3 regions of the Streptomyces sp. NPDC007901 genome follow, and region 2 is predicted to be linked to each of the others. Evidence: predicted binding sites of a transcription regulator. Region 2 holds the regulator's gene; each other region holds the start of a gene.
What was found. Region 2 encodes HspR, which represses chaperone genes until heat shock. Its sites were predicted from a motif close to TTGAGNNNNNNNNNCTCAA; they were not measured.
Positions count from the first base shown of each region.

Region 1 (7,887 bases), on a different contig from region 2:
AAGTGGGCCGGGCAGATCCCGGACTGGCAGCTGGCGTTCGCACACGCGCTGACCCGCACCATGTCCCGCGCCATGGACCTGGCCGGCGGCCGGCGCACCTCCATGTCCGGCCCGCCGACTCCGCGGCGCCCCTGGGAGCGGGCGCTGAACTGGTTCGTCTCCTCCTATCCGCTGCTCGGCGGTATCGCGGCCGGCATCAAGCTGGTCGCCGACGCCGAACTGGCCCGCGCCCACGACATCGCGATCGCCGCCGTCAACCCGGAGGCGGGCGAGATCTACGTCAACCCGCTGCGCACCCTGGACGACGAGGAGTGGCGGTTCGTCCTCGCCCACGAGATGCTGCACGCCGCCCTGCGCCACGGCGACCGCCTCGGCGGCCGTGACCACTACCTCTTCAACATCGCCTGCGACTACGTCATCAACGGCTGGCTGGTCGGGATGCGCGTCGGCACCATGCCCGAAGGGTTGCTGTACGACCCGGAGTTGAAGGACCTCTCGGCCGAGGAGGTGTACGACCGGATCGCCGTCGACCTGCGCAGGATGCGCCGGCTGGCCACCCTGCGCGGCAAGGGGCGCGGTGATGTGCTGGGCGCGCCGATCAGGCCGCCCGGCGCGTACGTCGACCTCGACGAGTTCTACCGCCGGGGGCTGGGCAACGGCCTGGACCTGCACCAGACGCAGGACCGGGGCTTCCTGCCCGGCGGGCTGGTCGAGGAGATCCGCGCGCTCAGCCATCCGCCGCTGCCCTGGGACGCGCGACTCGCCCGCTGGTTCGACGAGTTCGTCCCGAGCCCGGTGGCCGTACGGTCGTACGCCCGCCCCTCCCGCCGGCAGTCCTCCACCCCGGACATCCCGCGCGCGGGCCGGTACTTCCCGCCCGAGGAGATCGCCCGCTGCACCTTCGGGGTGGTCCTCGACACCTCCGGCTCCATGGACCGCACCCTGCTCGGCAAGGCCCTCGGCGCGATCGCCTCCTACGCCGGGGCGCGTGACGTCCCGGCCGCCCGGGTCGTCTTCTGCGACGCGGCCCCGTACGACGCCGGATACCTGCCGACGACCGAGATCGCGGGCCGGGTCCGGGTGCACGGCCGCGGCGGCACCGTCCTCCAGCCCGGCATCGACCTCCTGCAGCGCGCGGACGACTTCCCGCCGAACGCACCGGTCTTGGTGATCACCGACGGCTGGTGCGACGTCCTGCGGGTGCGACGCGAGCACGCGTATCTGATCCCGGACGGTCGTCGCCTGCCGTTCACTCCCCGTGGGCCGGTCTTCCGGGTGCGGTGAGCCCGGATGTGATCGGATGGGAGGCGGCGAATCCGGTTCGATCGCCTGCAATCGCCTGCACACGCCGAAAGGAACAACCGTGGCCACCACGCGCACCGCACACACCGTCTGGGACGGCAATCTCCTCGAGGGCAACGGTGTCATCACCTTCGACTCCTCCGGTATCGGCCAGCAGCCGGTCACCTGGGCCTCGCGCTCGCAGGAGGCGAACGGCAAGACCAGCCCCGAGGAGCTGATCGCGGCCGCCCACTCCAGCTGCTTCTCCATGGCCCTCTCGCACGCCCTGTCCGGCGCCGGCACGCCGCCCACCAAGCTGGTGACCAGCGCCGACGTCGGCTTCCAGCCGGGCGAGGGCATCACCGGGATCCACCTGACCGTCGAGGGCACGGTCCCCGGCCTGGACCAGGAGGGCTTCGTCGCCGCCGCCGAGGAGGCCAAGAAGAACTGCCCGGTCAGCCAGGCCCTGGCCGGCACCACCATCACCCTGGACGCCAAGCTCGCCTGACCGCCGTCCCCCTTCGGATGCCGCGCCTCGTCACCGGGGTGCGGCATCGTTGTTTACGGCGTACCCGGCATTGACAACGGCCCGCTCAAGTTTTGTGCTGGAGTCGGGGAAGTGCCCGGGCGGAAGGGGACGGACATGGCACGTGCGGTCGGGATCGACCTCGGCACGACGAACTCGGTGGTGGCCGTCCTGGAGGGTGGTGAGCCCACCGTCGTCGCCAATGCCGAGGGTGCGCGCACCACCCCGTCGGTGGTGGCCTTCGCGAAGAACGGCGAGGTGCTGGTCGGCGAGGTCGCCAAGCGGCAGGCGGTGACCAACGTGGACCGCACCGCGCGCTCGGTGAAACGGCACATGGGCGACGCGGACTGGCGGTTCCCGGAGAGCGGGTCCGTCGACGGCACCCGCTTCCGGGCCCAGGAACTGTCGGCGCGGGTGCTGCAGAAGCTCAAGCGGGACGCCGAGGCCTACCTCGGCGAGGACGTCACCGACGCGGTGATCACCGTCCCCGCGTACTTCGACGACGCGCAGCGGCAGGCCACCAAGGAGGCCGGGGAGATCGCCGGTCTGAAGGTGCTGCGGATCATCAACGAGCCGACCGCCGCGGCCCTCGCCTACGGCCTGGACCGGGGCGAGGAGCAGACCGTGCTCGTCTTCGACCTCGGCGGCGGCACCTTCGACGTCTCCCTCCTGGAGATCGGCGACGGCGTGATCGAGGTCAAGGCGACGAACGGCGACACGCGTCTGGGCGGCGACGACTGGGACCAGCGGGTCGTCGAGCACCTCGTCAAACGCTTCAAGGGGCAGTACGGCATCGATCTCGGCAACGACAGGATGGCGCTGCAGCGGCTGCGCGAGGGCGCCGAGAAGGCCAAGATCGAGCTGTCCTCGTCGACGGAGACATCGATCAACCTGCCGTATGTCACCGCCTCCGCCGAGGGGCCGCTGCACCTGGAGGAGAAGCTGACGCGGGCTCAGTTCCAGGAGCTGACCGCTGACTTGCTGGACCGCTGCAAGAAACCCTTCCACCAGGCCGTCAAGGACGCGGGCGTGCGGCTGTCCGCGATCGACCACGTCATCCTGGTCGGCGGCTCGACCCGGATGCCCGCCGTCACCGATCTGGTGAAGGAACTCACCGGCAAGGACCCGCACAAGGGGGTCAACCCGGACGAGGTCGTCGCGGTCGGGGCGGCCCTGCAGGCGGGTGTCATACGCGGTGACGTGAAGGACGTGCTGCTCCTCGACGTCACCCCGCTGTCCCTGGGCATCGAGACCAAGGGCGGCATCATGACCAAGCTCATCGAGCGCAACACCACGATCCCCACCCGGCGTTCGGAGATCTTCACCACCGCCACCGACAACCAGCCCTCGGTCGGCATCCAGGTCTACCAGGGCGAGCGGGAGATCGCCGTGTACAACAAGAAGCTCGGCGTCTTCGACCTCACCGGTCTGCCGCCGGCGCCGCGCGGCGTACCGCAGATCGAGGTCGCCTTCGACATCGACGCGAACGGGATCATGCACGTCTCGGCGAAGGACCTCGCCACCGGCCGCGAGCAGAAGATGACCGTGACCGGCGGCTCCGCGCTGCCCAAGGACGACATCGACCGCATGATGCGGGAGGCCGAGCAGTACGCCGAGGAGGACCGCAAACGCCGGGAGGCGGCGGAGACCCGCAACCAGGCCGAGCAACTCGTCTACCAGACCGAGAAGTTCGTCCGCGAGAACGAGGAGCGGGTGCCGGCGGAGGTCAGGGCCGACGTGGAGGGCGCGGTGGCCGAGCTGAAGGCGCTGCTGGAGCGGAACGCCGACACCGCCGAACTCCGGGGCGGGGTGGAGAAGCTGGCCACGGTGAGCCAGCGGATGGGCCAGGCCATGTATGCGTCCGCCGCCGGCGGTTCGGCCGGGGAACAGCGGGCACCCGAGGCCGACGAGGAGGAGGGTGTGGTGGACGCGGAGATCGTGGACGACGAGAGGGGTACGGCTGGGTGAGGCACCGCCTCAATCCGCCGCGGTGGAGAAAAGACGTTGAAGGCGCGGCGGGGAAGGAATGAGTGTGGAGGCTAGCGGCGGGTCGTTTCCCAGCCCCGGCGCTCCGGTCTCGGGCCCAGTTGGTTCGGGTCTCTCGTGCGGTACACCACGTACGGGCGGAAGAGGTACGGGAGTGGGGCGCTGAACATGTGGACGAGGCGGGAGTAGGGGACCAGGGCGATGAGGATCATGCCGATGACCGCGTGGACCTGGTAGAGGACCGGGACGTCCGTCATCAGGGCTGTCCGCGGCTGGAGGGTGGAGAGGCTGCGGGCCCAGGGGGCGATCGTCTCGCGGTAGTTGTAGCCGTCGCCGGAGGTGTGCGTCAGTTTCGCGGTCATGCCCAGCACGATCGCGGCGACCAGGAAGAGGTACATGACCTTGTCGTTGGTGGTGGTGGCGCGGAGGACGGGGGCGCGGGTGCGGCGGCGGTGGAGGAGGAGGGCGAGGCCCGCCACCGTCAGGGCGCCCGCGAACGTGCCGCCGTAGAGGGAGAACAGGTGGTAGGTGTGTTCGCTGACGCCGACGGCGCTCGTCCAGGACGTCGGGACGAACAGGCCGACGAGGTGGCCGGCGAGGACGAAGAGGATGCCGTAGTGGAAGGCGGGGGAGGCGATGTTGAGGAGTTTCGACTCGTAGATCTGGGAGGAGCGGGTGGTCCAGCCGTACTTGTCGTAGCGGTAGCGCCAGACCAGGCCCGCCACGAGGAGGGCGAAGGCGATGTAGGGCAGGGCGCCCCACAGGAGGGTGGTCATCGGCGTGCTCCGGTGGGTGCCGGCGGCAGCGTGGCGCAGACCGCGTCCAGGACGGACGCGTAGGGCGTGCCGAAGTCCGTGAGCCGGCAGCGGAGCTGTTCCAGGCAGTCGCGGTGCTCGGTGAGCAGGTCCGTGTTGCCGGTGCGGGCCGTGAACTCCAGGACCGCGGGCAGGAAGTCCGGCAGTTCCTCGCCGGTGAACTCCATGCCGTACGCCCTGTAGAGGTCCTTGAACCGGACCAGGGACATGCCCCGGCGGCGGGTGTCGCCGTCCTGCCACCAGCTGAGGTAGAGGCTGTGCCGGTTCTTGAAGTCGAAGACCTGTACGTAGTGCGCGGCCAGCTCCTGCGGTGGGGTCACCGTCGCGTGGTCGGTGAACTCCCGCAGTTGCGGGGCGGCTTCGCGCAGCAGCGGCAGCCGGGCGACGAAGTCGTCGTCCGGGTAGGTGAGACAGAGCGCCGCCGCCTGGTAGAACACCGCGTCCGAGGGCATCAGTCCTCCTTCGCCTGGTCGGGAGTGTCGGCTGTCTGCCGTCTGCGCAGCACGTGGAAGTTCTCCACCGACACCAGAGGGAGCAGTTTGCGGCCCGAGTCCTGGCCGAAGGGTCCGTCGCCGCCCATACCCGGGCCGCCGTCGTAGTCGAGGCTGCACCCCTCGGGCAGCGCGGACTCCTCCAGGCGGCGGGCGTCGCCGACCGCCGCCGTGGGGATGACATAGCGGTCCTCGTACGTGGCGATCGCGAGCAGCCGGTACATCGCCTCGATCTCCTCCGGTGCCATCCCCACGGCGGCGGCGATCGCCGCGTCCGGCTCCTCGCCGAGGTTGAGCGCCCGCATGTGGGAACGCATCGCGGCCAGCTTCTCCAGGGACGCCCGCACCGGGACGGTGTCGCCGGCGGTGAACATCTCGGCGAGGTACTCCAGCGGGATGCGCAGGGTGTCGATCGCGGCGAAGAGGTTCCCGGCGTCCTCGCCGTCGTGGCCGGTCTCCGAGAGCGCCTCCACGACCGGCGACAGCGGCGGGATGTACCAGACCATCGGCAGGGTGCGGTACTCCGGATGCAGTGGCAGCGCCACCCGGTACCTGCTGATCAGGCGGTGCACGGGGGAGCGGCGGGCCGCCTCCAGCCAGTCGTACGGGATGCCCGCCGCCTCGCAGGCCTGCCGCACCCCCGGATCCTCCGGGTCGAGGAAGACCCCCAACTGGGCCTCGTACAGCGCCTTCTCGTCCTTGGTCTCGGCCGCCGCCGTCACCTTGTCGGCGTCGTAGAGGACCACCCCGAGATAGCGCAGCCGGCCCACGCAGGTCTCCGAGCAGACCGTCGGCAGGCCCACCTCCAGGCGGGGGTAGCACAGCGTGCACTTCTCGGCCTTGCCGGTGGCGTGGTTGAAGTAGACCTTCTTGTACGGGCATCCGGTCACGCACATCCGCCAGCCCCGGCACTGGTCCTGGTCGACCAGGACGATGCCGTCCTCCGCCCGCTTGTACATCGCCCCGGACGGGCAGGACGCGACGCAGGACGGGTTGAGGCAGTGCTCGCAGATGCGGGGAAGGTAGAACATGAAGGTCTGCTCGAACTCGAACTTCACCTTGTCGGCGGCCTGTTGGCGGGTGCGTTCGACGATCGGGTCGAGGTCGCCGTAGGCGGGGGCGCCGGCCAGGTTGTCGTCCCAGTTCGAGGACCACTCGATCTTCATCGGCTTGCCGTCGAGCTGCGAGACCGGGCGGGCCACCGGGTAGTCGTCGCCGAGCGGGGCGTCGGTGAGGTTCTTGTAGTCGTACGTCCAGGGCTCGTAGTAGTCCTTGATCTCCGGGAGCCTGGGGTTGGAGAAGATCCCGGCGAGCTTGTGCAGCCGCCCGCCCGCCTTGAGCTTCAGTGCCCCGCGCCGGTTCAGCTCCCAGCCGCCGCGCCAGGTCTCCTGGTCCTCGTAGCGGCGCGGATAGCCCTGGCCGGGCCGGGTCTCGACGTTGTTGAACCAGACGTACTCCATGCCCCGCCGGTTGGTCCACGCCTGCTTGCAGGTGACCGAACAGGTGTGACAGCCGATGCACTTGTCGAGGTTCATGACCATGGCGATCTGGGCCATCGGACGCATCAGTACTCGACCTCCTGGCTGCGACGGCGGATCACCGTCACCTCGTCACGCTGGTTGCCCGTGGGGCCCAGGTAGTTGAAGGCCCAGGACAGCTGGGCGTAGCCGCCGATCAGGTGGGAGGGCTTGAGGATGAGGCGGGTGAGGGTGTTGTGGATGCCGCCGCGCCCGCCGGTGGTCTCCGTCTTCGGGACGGCCACCGTGCGTTCCCGCGCGTGGTGCATGTACACGGTGCCGGCCGGCATCCGGTGCGAGACCACCGCCCGGGCCGTCACCACGCCGTTGCGGTTGACCGCCTCGACCCAGTCGTTGTCCCGCACCCCGATGGCGTCCGCGTCCTGCGGGGACATCCAGATGTTCTGGCCGCCCCGGGAGAGCGCGAGCATGAACAGGTTGTCCTGGTACTCGGAGTGGATCGACCACTTGTTGTGCGGGGTGAGGTGACGGACCGTCACTTCGCGTTGTCCGTCGGGGCCGAGCCGTGGCTCGCCGAAGAGCCGGTGCATGTCGAGCGGCGGCCGGTAGATCGGGAGCGCCTCGCCGAGTTCGTGCATCCAGTCGTGGTCGAGGAAGAAGTGCTGGCGGCCGGTGAGGGTGTGCCAGGGCTTGAGCTGCTCGGTGTTGAGGGTGAACGCCGTGTAGCGCCGGCCGCCGGACTCGCTGCCCGACCACTCCGGCGAGGTGATCACCGGCACCGGGGCCGCCTGGGTGTCGGCGTAGGTGACCCGCTTGCCCTCGTGCTCGGCGGCGAGGTGTGCCAGCCGCTGCCCGGTGCGCCGCTCCAGCGTGCGGAACCCTTGGGTGGCGAGCCGGCCGTTGGTGGTGCCGGACAGCGCCAGGATGGCGTCGGCCGCCTTCACCGCCGTGTCGAGGGACGGGCGGCCCTGGTAGCCGACGCCGTTCGACTCCCGCAGCCGCGCGACCTCTTCGTCCGGCTTCAGGGTGATCCCCTTGACGGGCAGGCCCAGTTGCTCCACCAGCGGCCCCAGCGCCGCGAACTTGGCGCCGATCGCGGTGTAGTCCCGCTCGACCACGGTCAGGTTCGGCATGGTCTCGCCCGGGACCGGATCGCACTCCCCGCGCTTCCAGTCCCGCACCACCCCTCCGGGCTGGGCGATCTCACCCGGGGTGTCGTGCTGCAGCGGCGCGGCCACCAGGTCCCTGCGCACCCCGAGGTGGTCCACGGCCAGCTCGCTCAGCCGCTCCGCGAGCGTCTTGAAGGTGTC
Region 1 is NZ_JBIBKW010000009.1:108,520-116,406, reverse strand. It holds gene ACFZDK_RS28155 (hypothetical protein) at 1-1,284, shown strand, start outside; gene ACFZDK_RS28150 (OsmC family peroxiredoxin) at 1,364-1,789, shown strand; gene dnaK (molecular chaperone DnaK) at 1,925-3,775, shown strand; gene narI (respiratory nitrate reductase subunit gamma) at 3,847-4,569, opposite strand; gene narJ (nitrate reductase molybdenum cofactor assembly chaperone) at 4,566-5,060, opposite strand; gene narH (nitrate reductase subunit beta) at 5,060-6,664, opposite strand; gene ACFZDK_RS28125 (nitrate reductase subunit alpha) at 6,664-7,887, opposite strand, start outside.
Region 1: the regulator HspR is predicted to act here: its motif matches at 1,860-1,878, upstream of dnaK (molecular chaperone DnaK).

Region 2 (7,887 bases):
TCACGCCCGCCGCCTTGAGGGCCTTGACGACACCGCCGGCCATCGCGTCGTTGGCGGAGTAGACGGCGGCGATGTTGTCCTTGCCGATCAGGTCGATCGCCTTGGTGACCTCCTTCTCGGCGATGCCCGGGTCCCAGTCCTTGGTGTCGTACGAGTAGTGGTCGGTCGTCACCTTGCCGGCCAGCTCGGACATGGCGCCCGTCTTGAACTGCTTGGCGTTCGGGTCGGTCGGCGAGCCGTTGATCATGACGACCTTGTCGGAGGTGTCGACGTTCGAGCCGAGGCCTTCGAGGAGCGTGCGGGCCTGGACCTCTCCGACGAGCTCGTTGTCGAAGGAGACGTAGGAGTCGATGGGGCCCTCGGCGAGGCGGTCGTAGGCGATGACGGGGATGCCCGCGTCCTTGGCCTTCTTCACCTTGTCGGCGATGGCGTGCGCGTCGACGGAGTCCAGGACGATCACGTCGACCTTGTCGTCGATCATCTTCTGCATCTGGTCCGCCTGGGTGGAGGCGGAGGACGCGGCGTTCTGGTAGTCGACCTTGCCCTGGTCGTTGGTGAGCTCGGCGATCTTCGACTTCATGATCGGGTAGTCGAAGTTGGTGTACCGGGTGTTGATCTTGTCCGGCATCAGCACGCCCACCGTGATGTCGTTGCCCTTCTTCGGGCTCGCGGACGTCGACGATCCTGTCGCGTTGAGCACGCCGCAGCCGGCAAGCGAAAGGGTCATCGTGGACGCGGCCACAAACATGGCTATACGACGCATACGGGGGCTCACTTCAGGTGCGTTCCGGACGTGGGCTGCTTTGCGACCCAGATGTCTGAAAAGACAACGCGTACGCCACACCCGGCGTCAAGCGGAACTACTTAACGAGTGCGCAACACCACGCTCCGCTGCATCTGTGAAGGTAGAGCGGAATCGCCTACAAACACTCTTTACGGACCCTCCATCCAAAGGGAGTTCACGGGCAGGCAAAGATCAGTACAACCAAGTCGTTTCCTCATGAGTCGACATCGGCAACGGCCGTCCCCGCCGTGTCGATCCGATCAGAGGAACGAATGAACCCAGCCAGAAGCGCCTCGGCCGCAGCCGTGGTGCTCGCCACCGCCGGCACCCTGCTCGGCGGCGCCGTCGTGACCGCCTCGGCCGCGACCAGCTGCGCCTCGCCCGTCTTCAAGCGGCAGTTCTTCGCGAACACCACCTTCAAGGGCACCCCGAAGAAGACCGACTGCGACTCGGCGGTCGACCAGAGCTGGAGCGGCGCACCCGCCTCCGGACTGCCCAAGGACAACTTCGGGGTGCGCTGGAGCGTGACCCGCGACTTCGGCTCCGGCGGGCCCTTCGCCCTCGCCGCCTCCGGACTCGACGGGATCCGGGTGTACGTGGACGGCGTCCGCAAGGTCGACCTCTGGAAGAACACGACCAAGACGGTGGCCAAGTCCGTCAACGTGACCGTCCCGTCCGGCAAGCACACCCTGCGGATCGACTACGTCAACTGGACCGGCGCCGCCAAGGTCAAGTTCGCCTACACACCCCGCACTTCGGCCACCGTCGACAAGGTCAGGCCGCTCGCGCCGGCCGGGGTCTCCGCCGTCTACCAGCCCGACGGGGAGGGGTCGTACACCGAAGTCACCTGGGCGGCCAACAAGGAGATGGACCTCGCCGGTTACCGGCTCTACCGGCGGCTGAAGGGCTCCAGCAGCTGGACCGAGGTGGCCTCGACCACGGCCGGCACCCGCCAGGCCTGGGACCAGACGCCGCCGACCGGGCAGTCGTACTACTACGAGGTACGCGCCTACGACAAGGCGGGCAACCAGTCGGCGGGCTCCGACGACCAGCTCGTCGTGTCGCAGGACATGACCGCCCCCGCCGCCCCGGTCCTCACCGCCACCGCCGTCGAGGCCTCCAACGACCTCTCCTGGACGTCCCCCGCGGACGCCGCGACCTACAAGGTCTTCCGCAAGTCGGCGTCGGAGACCTCGTACACCGAGCTCACCGAGATCACCGGCACGAGCTACTCGGACACCAAGGCGTCCTACGGCCGGGCCTACGACTACAAGGTCAGCGCCCTCGACGCGGCCAGGAACGCCCGCGCCTCCAACGTGGTGCGCAGCACCCGGTCGATCCTGCCGCCGCAGAACGTGACGGCGACCGTGCCGAGCTACGGCGCGGTGTTCACCTGGACCGAGCCGGCGGGCGGCGACACCGCCGACTACGACGTCTACCGCTCCACGACCTCCCCGGTGGAGCTCACCTACGACAACCTCACCGACTGCCGCAGCCGCAAGAAGAGCACCGACGCGGCCGGCAACACGGTCCGCTCCTGCGTCGACTACGACGGCGACCAGGGCGCCACCTACCACTACGTGATGATCCGGCAGAACACCGCCGGCCGCTGGTCCACCGGCTCCGCCGACATGACCGTCACCCGGCCCGGCGACGAGGTCCCGCCGCCGCCCGTGACCCACCTGACGGCCGAGCCCCTGGAGTACGGCGTCAAGCTGGACTGGGACGACAGCACGGCGGCGGACATCGACCACTACGAGGTGTACGAGGACCTGGAGGGCTACGAGCCCTCGTACATCGAGTCCGTCCCCGCCGGCAGCTCCGAGTACGTCGTCGGCCCGGAGGTGGCGAACGGCGAGACGAAGAGCTACATCGTCGTCCCGGTCGACATCTACGGGAACTCCGGGTCGTACGAGGACAGTCAGGACATCCCGGAATGGGGCGGTCCCTACTCCCAGGTCACCGTCACCGAGCAGGACCTGACCCCGGCGGTGGTCCCCGAGGACACCGCGGACTGCTCGCTGACCACGTACTCGACCCTCGGCGACGAGGGCGGCATGTACATCGACTGCGCGGACTCGGTGGCCACGGGCGCCGCCGGGATCAACGTGTACCGCTGGGACCGTGCCACGGCCTCCTACGTCCGGGTGACGGACGTACCGCTGGCCCCTACCGCCACCCACTACACCGACACCACCGTGCCCCACGGCACGACCGTCTTCTACGTGCTCTCCGTCGTCGCTCCCGACGGCTCGGAGACCTTCAGCAACGTGGACGCCTGTGCGTCCCTGCCGAGCGGAGCCTGAGCCCCCGATGAAGACCACCCTGCAGGCGACGGCCGTGGTGCTGGCCACCACGGCCGGACTCCTCACCACCGTCGCCGTATCCACCGCCTCGGCGGCCACGACCTGTACCTCGCCCGTCTTCAAACGGCAGTTCTTCGCGAACACCACCTTCAAGGGCACCCCGAAGAAGACCGACTGCGACTCCACGATCAGCGAGTCCTGGAGCGGCGCCCCCGCCTCCGGACTGCCCAAGGACAACTTCGGCGTGCGCTGGAGCGTGACCCGCGACTTCGGCTCCGGCGGACCCTTCGCCCTCGCCGCCTCCGGACTCGACGGGATCCGCGTCTACCTCGACGGCGTCCGCAAGGTCGACCTCTGGAAGAACACGACCAAGACGGTGAGCAAGACCGTCAACGTGACCGTCCCGTCCGGCAAGCACACCCTGCGGATCGACTACGTCAACTGGACCGGCGCCGCCAAGGTCAAGTTCACCTACACACCCCGCACTTCGGCCGCCGTCGACAAGGTCAAGCCCCTCACCCCGCTGGATCCGCTGGTGTCCTACGACGGCAGCGCCAACACGACGAAGCTGAGCTGGACGAAGAACCGGGAGATGGACCTCGCCGGCTACCGGGTCTACCGGCGCCTGCGGGGCAGCACCAGTTGGACGAAGACGGGGACGACGACGGCGACGTCCCTGACCGACGCCCCGCCCGCGACCGGCGACCTCTACTACTACGAGGTCCGCGCCTACGACAAGGCCGGCAACGAGTCGACCGGCACCGCCGACGCCCTGGTCACCAGCACCGTCCTGCAGACACCCGCCGGGTTCACCGCGTCCGCCACCGACACGGGCGCCGAGCTGAGCTGGTCGGGGGTGCACGCCGCGGTGAAGTACCGGGTGGAGCGGACCGACTCCTACGGCGTCGTCACCAAGTCCTGGGACCTCGCCTACACGGTGACCCTCACCGACGACTCGCTCACCCGGGGCGAGACCGTCAAGTACCGGGTCGCCTCCGTGGACGGCTCGGGCCACCTGTCGCCGTTCACCGACCTCAAGGCGGTGACCCGCCCGCTGGCCCCACCCCGCGAACTCACCGCGACCGCGGGCATCGGCAGCGCGACCCTCCAGTGGACGATGAAGCCCGAGGACGCGCCGTACGGCGAGTTCCGCGTCTACCGCTCGACCACGCTGCCCGTGGACACCTCGACGGCGCAGTGGGTGACCTGTACGACCAGCTTCACCACCCTCGCCGACGGGTCCCGCCGGTACAGCTGCGGCGACTTCTCGGCCGAGGAGGGCACGACGTACCACTACGCGGTGGCGAACGTGCAGTGGCCCTACGTGTCCCCGCTCTCCAACACCGCGACCGTCACCACGCTGGAGTCGGACAAGCCGCCCGCCCAGGTGACCGGCCTGACCGCGACGGCCACCGAGTACGGCATCGAGCTGGACTGGGACGACAACACCGAGTCCGACCTGAAGCGGTACGTGGTCTACCGGGGCACGGTCCTCGGCGAGGACGACGCGGAGCAGGTCTGCTCCGCCGGTGAGTGGGCATGGCTGAACGCCGGCACCTCCCACTACCGGGACGTGCGGACGCCCGACGGCGACCACGCCTGCTACTGGGTGGACGCCATCGACGCCGCGGGCAACTCCAGCCGGTCGCTGGGGCCGGTGAGCGCGGTCGCCGTCGACGAGCTGGACCTGACCCCGTCGGTGGCGACCCCGGAGGGCGCCCCGCTGACCCTGACGGCGGACGCCCCGGACTCGGGCGGCGTCCACCTCGGGTGGAGCGCGGTCGACTCGGCGACCGGCTACCAGGTGTACCGCTGGGATCCGGCGACGGAGACGTACGTGAAGCTGGCGGCCACGACCGACCGCTCCTACGACGACACCACGGCCGCCCGCGGCACCACCCACTACTACTGGGTGACCGCGCTGTACGCCGACGGCACGGAGTCGGCACCCGGCGCGGACTGGGCGATCCTGGAGCCGTAGACACGAGAAGAGGCCCGGAGGTGTGACCTCCGGGCCCCTCGACGCGCGTACGGCTAGTCCTTGGCCTTCTTCGGCCGCCACACCACCAGCGCGCTGGTCTGCTGGACCTCCTGGTACGGGACCAGGTCGCGGCGGTAGGAGGCGTGGACGGCGGCCTCGCGCTGCTGCATGGCGGCCGCGGCGCCGTCGACCGCCGCCTGGAGTTCGGCGACGCGCTGCTGGAGCGCTATGACCTGGTTCTCCAGTTCGATGATGCGCTTGATGCCGGCCAGGTTGATGCCCTCGTCCTGCGACAACTGCTGCACCTGGCGGAGCAGTTCGATGTCGCGGGCCGAGTAGCGCCGGCCCCGCCCGGCCGTGCGGTCCGGGGAGACCAGGCCGAGGCGGTCGTACTGGCGCAGCGTCTGCGGGTGCAGTCCGGAGAGCTGGGCCGCCACCGAGATGACGTAGACCGGGGTCTCCTCGGTCAGTTCGTACGGGTTACGCCGACGGCCGTCCATCTCTGTCATGCTCCCTTCGCGGCCTCGAACAGCTCGGCCCGCGGGTCCTCACCCGCGGTCGCCTCGCGATACGCCTCCAGTGCGTCACGAGCATTCCCCGACAGGTCCTTCGGGACACTCACCTCGACGGTGACCAACAGGTCGCCGCGGGTGCCGTCCTTGCGGACCGCGCCCTTGCCACGGGCGCGCATGGTGCGGCCGTTGGGCGTGCCCGGGGGCAGCTTCAGGGTGACCGGCGGTCCGCCCAGGGTCGGGACCCTGACCTCGCCGCCGAGCGCCGCCTCGGTGAAGGTCACCGGGACGGTCACCGTGAGGTTGTCGTCCTTGCGGCCGAACACCGGGTGGGTGTCCACGTGCACCATGACGTACAGGTCGCCCGCGGGGCCGCCGCGTTCGCCCGGTGCGCCCTTGCCGCGCAGCCGGATGCGCTGGCCGTCCGTCACTCCGGCGGGGATGCGGACCTGCATGGTCCGGGACGACTTGGCGCGGCCGCTGCCCTTGCAGTCCGGGCAGGGGTTCTCCGCGATCAGGCCGCGGCCCTTGCAGTCCGGGCAGGGGTCGGTGAGCGAGAAGCCGCCTCCGGATCCTCGCGCCACCTGGCCGGTGCCGACGCAGGTCGGGCACACCCGGGGGGTGCCGTTCGCGTCGCCGGTGCCCGAACAGGCCTTGCAGGGGGCCTGCGAGGACATCCGCAGCGGGACCGTGGCGCCCTCGATGGCCTCCGTGAAGCTGAGCGTGACCTCGGACTCGATGTCCTGGCCGCGCCGGGGCTGAGTGCGGGAGCCCGCGCCGCCGCCCCGGTTGAACAGGCCCCCCAGGACGTCACTGAAGCCGCCGCCGCCCCCGCCGAAGCCGCCCCCGCCCTGGGCGTTGCCCCCGAAGAGGTCGCCCAGGTCGAAGTTGAAGTTGCCGCCGCCCGCGCCCGGCCCCGGGCGGAAGCCGCCGTTGCCGAAGAGGGCGCGGGCCTCGTCGTACTCCTTGCGCTTCTTGGGGTCGCCGAGTATGTCGTTGGCCTCGGAGATCTCCTTGAAGCGCTCCTCGGCCTTGGCGTTGCCCTTGTTGGCGTCCGGGTGGAACTCGCGCGCGAGCTTCCGGTACGCCTTCTTGATCTCGGCCTCGGTGGCGTCCTTGGGGACGCCGAGGACCTTGTAGTAGTCCTTCTCGATGAAGTCCTTGGTGCTCATCCCCGACGCCCCTCCTTCCGCTCGGTCCTTATTGCGTCAGCCCTCCTCAGGGCCGTTGTCCTTCTCGTCCCCGGTCGCGGGGGCCTCTTCGGTCCCCTCGGCCTTCACCGCCGTCGCGCCCGGCTGCGGTTCGGCGACCGCCACCCGCGCGGGGCGGATGGTGCGCTCGCCGATGCGATACCCCGGCTGCAGAATCGCCACGCACGTCGTCTCGGTGACGTCCGGCGCGTAGCTGTGCATCAGGGCCTCGTGGATCGTCGGGTCGAAGGGCTCGCCCTCCTTGCCGAACTGCTGCAGGCCCATCTTCGCGGCGACCGTCTCGAGGGACTCGGCCACCGACTTGAAACCGCCGACCAGTTCGCCGTGTTCCCGGGCGCGGCCGATGTCGTCGAGCACGGGCAGGAGTTCGGTCAGGAGGTTCGCGATGGCGATCTCCCGGACCGTGATCCGGTCGCGCTCCACGCGTCGGCGGTAGTTCTGGTACTCGGCCTGGAGGCGCTGGAGGTCCGTGGTGCGCTCGCCGAGCGCGGTGCGTACCTGGTCCAGCTGTGCGGTCAGACCGGCCAGCTGTGCGCTTGAGTCCCCGGCCGGGGCCGCCCCCTGGGAGGGAGCGGCCTTCGGCCCGGCGTCGTCGGGGGTGGCGCCGGAGGGGACGTCGGGCTTCTCCTCGAAGCCCGGGGTCTCCTCCGTCACGCGGCACCGTCCTTGCGCTCGTCGTCGACGATCTCGGCGTCCACCACGTCGTCGGCGGCGTCACCGGCGGGGGCACCGCCGGCCGCGGCACCGGAGGCCTGGGCGTCGGCGTACATGGCCTGGCCCAGCTTCTGGGAGACGGCCGCGACCTTCTCGGTGGCGGTGCGGATCTCGGCGGTGTCCTCGCCCTTGAGGGTCTCCTTGAGCTCCTCCAGGGAGGCCTCGACCTCGGTCTTGATCTCGCCGGGGACCTTGTCCTCGTTGTCCTTGAGGAACTTCTCCGTCTGGTAGACGAGCTGCTCGCCCTGGTTGCGGGTCTCGGCGGCCTCGCGGCGGCGGTGGTCCTCCTCCGCGTACTGCTCGGCCTCCTGGCGCATCCGGTCGACCTCGTCCTTCGGCAGCGAGGAGCCGCCGGTGACGGTCATCTTCTGCTCCTTGC
Region 2 is NZ_JBIBKW010000003.1:556,765-564,651, reverse strand. It holds gene ACFZDK_RS12845 (substrate-binding domain-containing protein) at 1-763, opposite strand, end outside; gene ACFZDK_RS12840 (PA14 domain-containing protein) at 1,057-3,090, shown strand; gene ACFZDK_RS12835 (PA14 domain-containing protein) at 3,098-5,071, shown strand; gene ACFZDK_RS12830 (heat shock protein transcriptional repressor HspR) at 5,125-5,571, opposite strand; gene dnaJ (molecular chaperone DnaJ) at 5,577-6,755, opposite strand; gene grpE (nucleotide exchange factor GrpE) at 6,792-7,448, opposite strand; gene dnaK (molecular chaperone DnaK) at 7,445-7,887, opposite strand, start outside.

Region 3 (7,887 bases), on a different contig from region 2:
CCTCGGCCGGGACGTCGTCCAGGTCGGCCTCGTTGCGCTTCGGGATGATGACGGTCTTCACCCCCGCGCGCTGGGCGGCGAGCAGCTTCTGCTTCACACCGCCGATGGGCAGCACCCGGCCGGTCAGCGAGACCTCGCCGGTCATCGCCACGTCCGTGCGGACCAGCCGGCCGGAGAGCAGCGACGCCAGCGCCGTGGTCATCGTGATACCGGCGCTCGGGCCGTCCTTCGGGACCGCACCCGCCGGGAAGTGGATGTGGACCCCACGGTCCTTCAGGTCGCCGACCGGCAGCTCCAGTTCGGCGCCGCGGGAGCGCAGGAAGGACAGGGCGATCTGCGCCGACTCCTTCATCACGTCACCCAGCTGACCGGTGAGGGTCAGGCCCGCCGCACCCGTCTCCGGGTCGGCCAGGGACGCCTCGACGAAGAGGACGTCACCACCCGCTCCGGTGACCGCGAGGCCGGTGGCCACGCCGGGCACCGCGGTACGGCGCTCGGCCGGGTCCTGGGCGGACTCGGGCACGTGGTGCGGCCGGCCGATCAGGGCGCGCAGGTCCTCGTCCCTGATCGTGAACGGCAGCTCCCGCCGGCCGAGCTCGTGCTGGGCCGCGACCTTGCGGAGCAGCCTGGCGATCGACCGCTCCAGGGTGCGGACGCCCGCCTCACGCGTGTACTCGCCGGCGAGCTTGCGCAGCGCGCTCTCGTCCAGGACGACCTCGCCCTCGTCGATGCCCGCCCGCTCCAGCTGGCGCGGGAGCAGGTGGTCACGGGCGATGACGACCTTCTCGTCCTCCGTGTAGCCGTCGAGGCGGACCAGCTCCATACGGTCGAGCAGGGCCTCCGGGATGGCTTCGAGCACGTTGGCCGTGGCGAGGAAGACCACATCGCTCAGGTCGAGCTCGACCTCCAGGTAGTGGTCACGGAAGGTGTGGTTCTGCGCCGGGTCCAGGACCTCCAGGAGGGCCGCCGCGGGGTCGCCGCGGTAGTCGGAGCCCACCTTGTCGATCTCGTCGAGCAGGACGACCGGGTTCATCGAACCGGCCTCCTTGATCGCCCGCACGATCCGGCCGGGCAGCGCGCCGACGTACGTACGGCGGTGACCGCGGATCTCGGCCTCGTCCCGCACACCGCCGAGGGCGACGCGGACGAACTTGCGGCCCATCGCGTGGGCGACGGACTCACCCAGGCTGGTCTTGCCGACACCGGGCGGCCCGACGAGGGCCAGCACGGCACCGCCACGGCGGCCGCCGATGACCCCCAGCCCCCGGTCGCTGCGGCGCTTGCGCACCGCCAGGTACTCGGTGATGCGCTCCTTCACGTCCTCCAGGCCGGCGTGCTCGGCGTCCAGGACCGCCTTGGCGCCCTGGATGTCGTACCGGTCCTCGGTCCGCTCGTTCCACGGCAGTTCGAGGACGGTGTCCAGCCAGGTGCGGATCCACGAGCCCTCGGGCGACTGGTCGCTGGACCGCTCCAGCTTGTCGACCTCCTTGAGGGCGGCCTCGCGGACCTTCTCGGGCAGGTCGGCGGCCTCCACGCGGGCGCGGTAGTCGTCGGACTCCTCGCCGTCCTTGGCCGAGTCGCCGTTCAGCTCGCGCAGCTCCTTGCGGACCGCCTCCAGCTGGCGGCGGAGCAGGAACTCGCGCTGCTGCTTGTCCACGCCCTCCTGGACGTCCTTGGCGATGGTCTCGGCCACGTCCTGCTCGGCGAGGTGGTCGCGGAGCTGCTGGGTGGCCAGCTTGAGGCGGGCGACCGCGTCGACGGTCTCCAGGAGTTCGATCTTCTGCTCGGTGGTCAGGAACGGCGAGTAACCGGAGTTGTCGGCCAGCTGGGACACATCGTCGATGGCCTGCACCCGGTCCACCACCTGCCAGGCGCCGCGCTTGCGCAGCCAGGCGGTGGCGAGGGCCTTGTACTCCGTGACCAGTTCGGTGACATGACCGGGCACCGGGTCCGGGACGCTCTCGTCGACGCGGGTGCCCTCCACCCACAGGGCGGCACCCGGGCCGGTCGTACCGGCGCCGATGCGCACCCGGTAGCGGCCGCGGATCAGCGCGCCCGGGTCGCCGTCGGCGAGGCGGCCGACCTGTTCCACGGTGCCGAGCACACCGGTACCCGGGTAGGTCCCGTCGACCCGCGGCACCAGCAGCACCTTGGGCTTGCCGGGCTCGGTACGGGCGGCGGCCTGCGCGGCCTCCACGGCGGCGCGTACATCAGGGTCCTTCAGGTCCAGCGGGACCACCATCCCGGGCAGCACGACCTCGCCGTCGAGAGGCAGCACAGGGAGGGTGAGTGATGCGGACGTCGAAGCCATGATCTCCCCTTCGGCAGTCAACTTGAGTTATGCCGACTCAATGTTCGGGAGCCCAGAAATGTTCCCATGCATATGTTCGCTCTGAGCGATCGAGTGGTGACCTGGCCGAACACGGTCCCGCACCCGGAAAAACAGTTGATCCGCGCGGGCGCATTCCCCGTACGGTCACCCGGTGACCGACACCGACCCCACGGCGACGCTGCTCGCCGCCTACGACGCCCAGATGCGCGCCGCCCAGCCCGCCCCCGCGCCCGGGGTCGCCTACGAGCACGACGGAGCCCTGCTGCGGGTCGTCGGCCAGCACCGCGGCTTCGTGACCGGGCCGCACGACTGGGGCGGGCTGCGCGGCGCCGAACTGGACGCGGCGATCGCCCGGCAGCGGGACTTCTTCGCGGCGCGCGGCGAGGCGGTGGAGTGGAAGGTACGGGGCTACGACGTCCCGGCGGACCTCACCGACCGGCTCCGCGCGGCGGGTTTCGTGCCCGAGCCGCAGGAGGCGGTCGTGATCGCCCCGGTCGCGGACCTGGCCGTACCGACCCCGGCGCTGCCCCCTGAGGTGACCCTGCGCCGGGTCACCGACGACGCGGACCTGGACCGTATCGCCGCGCTGGAGACCGCCGTCTGGGGCGAGGACATGGCCTGGATCGCGGAGTACCTGCGGGGCCGGCTGGCGGTGGACCCGGACGGCACCGAGATCTACGTCGCCGAGGCGGCCGGGGAGCTCGTCTCGGCGGCCTGGGTGGCCTTCCGGCCGGGCACCGACTTCGCCATGCTGCTGGGCGGCTCAACGCTGGCGGCCTGGCGCGGCAAGGGCGTCTACCGCGCCCTGGTGGCCCTGCGAGCGACCCGCGCGGCGGCCCGGAGCGCGACCTACCTCCTCGTGGAGGCCTCCGACGACAGCGCCCCGATCCTGAAACGCCTCGGCTTCACAGCGGTGACGACGACCACGCCGTACGTCTGGGCACCGGCCGACTGACCAACGCCGCCCGCATCAGCGCCCCGACAGGGGCGCGGGGCTGTATTCGATATGCGGCTCCGCCGCGTGGGCGCGACCAGCCACGACGAGCCCGCACCCGGCAGCCGCCCGAAACCCGCCACGGCGAATGACCCCGCCGCCACTGCCATGACTTCGCAAGGCCATCGCCACACCACCGCAACGCAATCCACAGGAAAATCCCCGAAACTGCCAGCTGATTCACAGCGAGCAGCTGAACAGCACCGCGCAACGGGGGCCCGGGGGGACACATGGACGAGAAGCCGACAACCGGGCCGAGCCGACGGGCCGTGCTCACCGGTGCCGCCGTGGTCGCGGCCGGTGCCGCGGTTCCGGTGGTCGTACAGGCCGTGGACGACGACGGAGGCGGGGGCGGCACAACCACCCCCGCCCGCACCGCCTCCGCCGCCCCCGTGGCGAGCCGGCCCCCGGCCTCGCCCCTCCCCCGCACCGACCCGCGCCCGAACATCCTCTTCGTGCTCACCGACGACCAGCCGAAGGAGACGGACTGGGCGATCCGCCGTACCGCCGACTGGCTGGGCGGGCAGGGCGTGACCTTCGCGCGGGCGCACGCCAACACCCCGCTCTGCGCGCCCTCCCGGGCCTCGATCATGTCGGGCCGGTACGCGCACAACCACGGCGTCCTCGACACCCGCCACCCCTCCCACCTGGACCAGCACACCACCGTCCAGCGCCGGTTGCAGGCAGCCGGCTACCGCACCGGCCTGTTCGGCAAGTACCTCAACTTCTGGCACACCGGTGACAACCCGCCGTACTTCGACGAGTGGCTCCTCCAGGAACCGGTGGCCTACTACAACGGCCACTACAACGACAACGGCACGGTCCGGAACATCCCCGGCTACAACACCACCGTCATCAGGGACCGCGCCCTCGCCTTCATCGACGCCTCACGCACCGACACCCGGCCCTGGTTCGCGTACGTCGCCACCCGCAGCGCGCACGAACTCAACATCCCGGAGCGGAAGTACGCGCACACGCGCGTGCCGGAGTGGCCGGGGCGGCCGTCCGTCCACGAGGGCGACAAGAGCGACAAGCCGCCGTTCCTGCAGCAGGCGAACCACACCTACGAGCAGGGAAAGGCGCTGCGCACCCGCCAGTTGCGCACCCTGCTGTCGGTGGACGACGCGATGCGCGACCTCCGGGACAAGCTGCGCGAGCTGGGCCAGCTGGAGAACACGCTCGTGGTGTACACCAGCGACCACGGGCTGTGCTGGGCGGACCACGGCTGGCTGCGCAAGTCGGTGCCGTACCGGCCCAGCCTGGAGGTGCCGTTCTGGCTGTCCTGGCCGGCGCGGGGCCTGGGCAAGGGAACCGTCGACGACCGGCTCACCGGCCATGTCGACATCGCCCCGACGTTCCTGGACGCGGCCGGCCTCACCCCGGACACCCCGCACGACGGCCACTCGCTGCTCGACACCCGCAACGACCGCGACCGCCTGCTCGCCGAGTGGTGGTGGAACCGCCAGGACCAGGAGCCGATCCACACCTGGGCCACCCATATCGGCAGGTCCACGCAGTACACGGAGTACTACCGCACCCGCCTCGACCGGCAGGGCCGCCCCGCCCAGGGCGACGGCGAGGTCCTCTTCCGGGAGTTCTACGACCTGGCCGCCGACCCGTACCAGCTCACCAACCGTCTGCACGGTGCGACGGCGGAGCAGGAACGGGCCCTCGGAGTACCGGAGTCGGCGAAGGCACTCGCAGCGGCGCGCCGCGCCTGAGCGCGGCGCTCAGGGCGTGACGGCGCCGGCCGCCGGACCCCGCTCCCGGTACCAGCGGCGCACGGCCGGCCAGAGCCCTATCCCGATGCCCAGCGAGATCAGATGGCCCCAGTTGGTCATCGGGTCCTCGAAGGCGACCAGGTCCGTGAGCAGGCTGTAGCCGACCAGGGCGAGCAGGGACCAGCGCAGCCAGGGGGCGAGGAGGCCGGAGAGGGCGCCGATGCTGGCGGCGACCCCGAAGCTGATGCCGTAGTCGAGGCGGTGCAGCGAGGTGTCGGGCAGATGGCCGACCAGGACCGCCAGACCCACCGGGACCTCGGTGGCGAGGGTGGCCAGCACATGACCGGCCAGGAAGACGAGGATCGCGCGCGCACCGCCTATCCGCCGTTCCAGCGCGGTCAGCACGAGGACGAAGGCGAGGGCGTACGGGGACAGCAGCCCGCCCGCGATCCACAGGGCGCTGGCCAGCAGGACGAAGACCGGGGTGCGCAGGAGGTGCGCCACATCGGTGCTGGAGTCCTGGTAGACCGAGTGGAGCAGCGCGGGGCTGGCGCAGCTCGCGAAGAGCGAGGTGAGGGCCAGGAGCACGGTGTAGGCGAAGGTGGCCGGGGTGCCGGTGGGGCTCGGCAGCAGGCGCCAGGGGCGCAGCCGGAGGGCGGGGCGCGCCGTCCGCGGGAGCGGGATCGAGAGCGCGACCGGGCCGCGCTGGCGGGGCACGCCGTCCAGCAGGACGGCGACCTCCGCGACCGGCGGCGGCTCGGGCGAACCGACCGGGAAGGGATCGTGCGCGGCGGCCGGAACCGGAAGGGGCTCGGGCTCGGGCGCGGGCGTCGATGCGGCCCTCGCGGTCCGTTGCACGGTGAGGCGCTCCTTCCGTTTCACCCCACCCTTCGCCGTGCCACCAGCCGCTGTCTGTGACCGGGGCCACGCGGCGAGCGATTCACAGGATTTTCTGAAGAATCAAGAGGGGCCAGGAGGAACCATATGAGCCGCATCCGGCCGCCGGCGGGCCCGCAGCGCCGGGCGGCCCCTCGAACGGGTGATGCCCGTGCGACGGCCCGACACCCGTAATTCGCGTGGCCGCAAAGCTCTGTTGGGGCAGGATGACGGGCATGACTCCCGCGGCCCCCCTGTCCGACCTGTCCGACAGCCCTCCCGTGGTGCTGGACCGCCGCACGGGGCCGTACGGCGAGGTGGTCCTGCGACGGCATGGCGACCTGCTGCAGATCATCGCCAACGGCTGCTTCCTGATGGACACCTCCGACGGGCGCTCGGAGCGGCTGCTGGTGGACGCCGCGCGGGCGGCCCTGGACGGGCGCACGGATCCGGCGGTGCTGATCGGCGGCCTCGGCGTCGGGTTCTCGCTCGCGCACGCCGCGCGGGATCCCCGCTGGGGGCGGATCACGGTCGTGGAACGGGAGGCCGCGGTCGTCGACTGGCACCGCGCCGGCGGGCCGCTGTCCGCGCTCTCCGCACGCGCGTTCGCCGATCCGCGCACGAAGATCGTCGAGGGCGATCTCGTGGCTTACGTCAATGAGACTTACGACACGTTCGACGCGCTGTGCCTGGACATCGACAACGGCCCCGGCTGGACCGTCGACGAGGACAACGAGGGGCTCTACTCACCGGCCGGACTCGCAAGCTGCGCAAGGGTGTTGAGACCGGGCGGGGTACTGGCCGTATGGTCGGCGCAGCCCTCTGCGGAATTCGAGGGAACCTTGTGGAATGCCGGGTTCCAACGGGTGCGTACCGAAGAGATCCCGGTTGCCCGGGGCGTTCCGGACGTCGTTCACCTTGCCGTCCGCCCTGGATAGCGAGTGCGCCTCCTGTCCCCGTAATGTGCATCCCTGACGCGGATCATTCAAGCGTCAATCGCAGTCATGGGATCACCCCACTGGTTCCGGAAAGCACACAGGGGCGGGCGATGGAGCAGACACACACCTCCCACAACAGCGCGGCGGCGGCAACTCCGGGCGCCCAGCGCCGGGTTCTGGTCGTCGAGGACGATCCGACGATCGTCGACGCCATCGCGGCCCGCCTGCGCGCCGAGGGATTTCTCGTGCAAACCGCGGGTGACGGCCCGGCCGCCGTCGACACCGCCGAGGCCTGGCAGCCCGACCTGCTGATCCTCGACATCATGCTGCCCGGCTTCGACGGTCTGGAGGTCTGCCGACGCGTGCAGGCCGCCCGGCCGGTGCCGGTGCTGATGCTCACCGCGCGGGACGACGAGACCGACATGCTGGTCGGGCTCGGGGTCGGCGCCGACGACTACATGACCAAGCCGTTCTCCATGCGGGAGCTGGCGGCACGCGTGCACGTGCTGCTGCGGCGGGTGGAGCGGGCGGCCATTGCGGCCTCCACGCCCCGCTCCGGCATCCTGCGCCTGGGCGAGCTGGAGATCGACCACGCCCAGCGCCGGGTCCGGGTGCGCAGCGAGGACGTGCACCTGACGCCGACCGAGTTCGACCTGCTGGTCTGCCTCGCCAACACCCCGCGCGCGGTGCTCTCCCGTGAGCAGCTGCTCGCCGAGGTGTGGGACTGGGCGGACGCCTCGGGCACCCGCACGGTCGACAGCCACATCAAGGCGCTGCGCCGGAAGATCGGCGCCGAGCGGATCCGCACCGTGCACGGTGTGGGCTACGCGCTGGAGACACCGACGCCATGAGCGCCGGGCCGACCGGACCAAGAGGACCCGGGGGGCCGGGAGGACCCGGAGGACCCGGGGAAGAGCCCTGGGGCGCAGTGCGCCCGTTCTCGATCAAGACCAAACTGGGCGCGCTCGTCGTCGTCTCGGTGCTGATCACGACCGGTCTGTCGATGATCGCCGTGCACACCAAGAC
Region 3 is NZ_JBIBKW010000001.1:1,057,411-1,065,297, reverse strand. It holds gene lon (endopeptidase La) at 1-2,311, opposite strand, end outside; gene ACFZDK_RS05070 (GNAT family N-acetyltransferase) at 2,484-3,287, shown strand; gene ACFZDK_RS05065 (sulfatase-like hydrolase/transferase) at 3,557-5,047, shown strand; gene ACFZDK_RS05060 (rhomboid-like protein) at 5,057-5,905, opposite strand; gene ACFZDK_RS05055 (spermidine synthase) at 6,160-6,861, shown strand; gene ACFZDK_RS05050 (response regulator transcription factor) at 6,972-7,712, shown strand; gene ACFZDK_RS05045 (ATP-binding protein) at 7,709-7,887, shown strand, end outside.
Region 3: the regulator HspR is predicted to act here: its motif matches at 2,334-2,352, upstream of lon (endopeptidase La).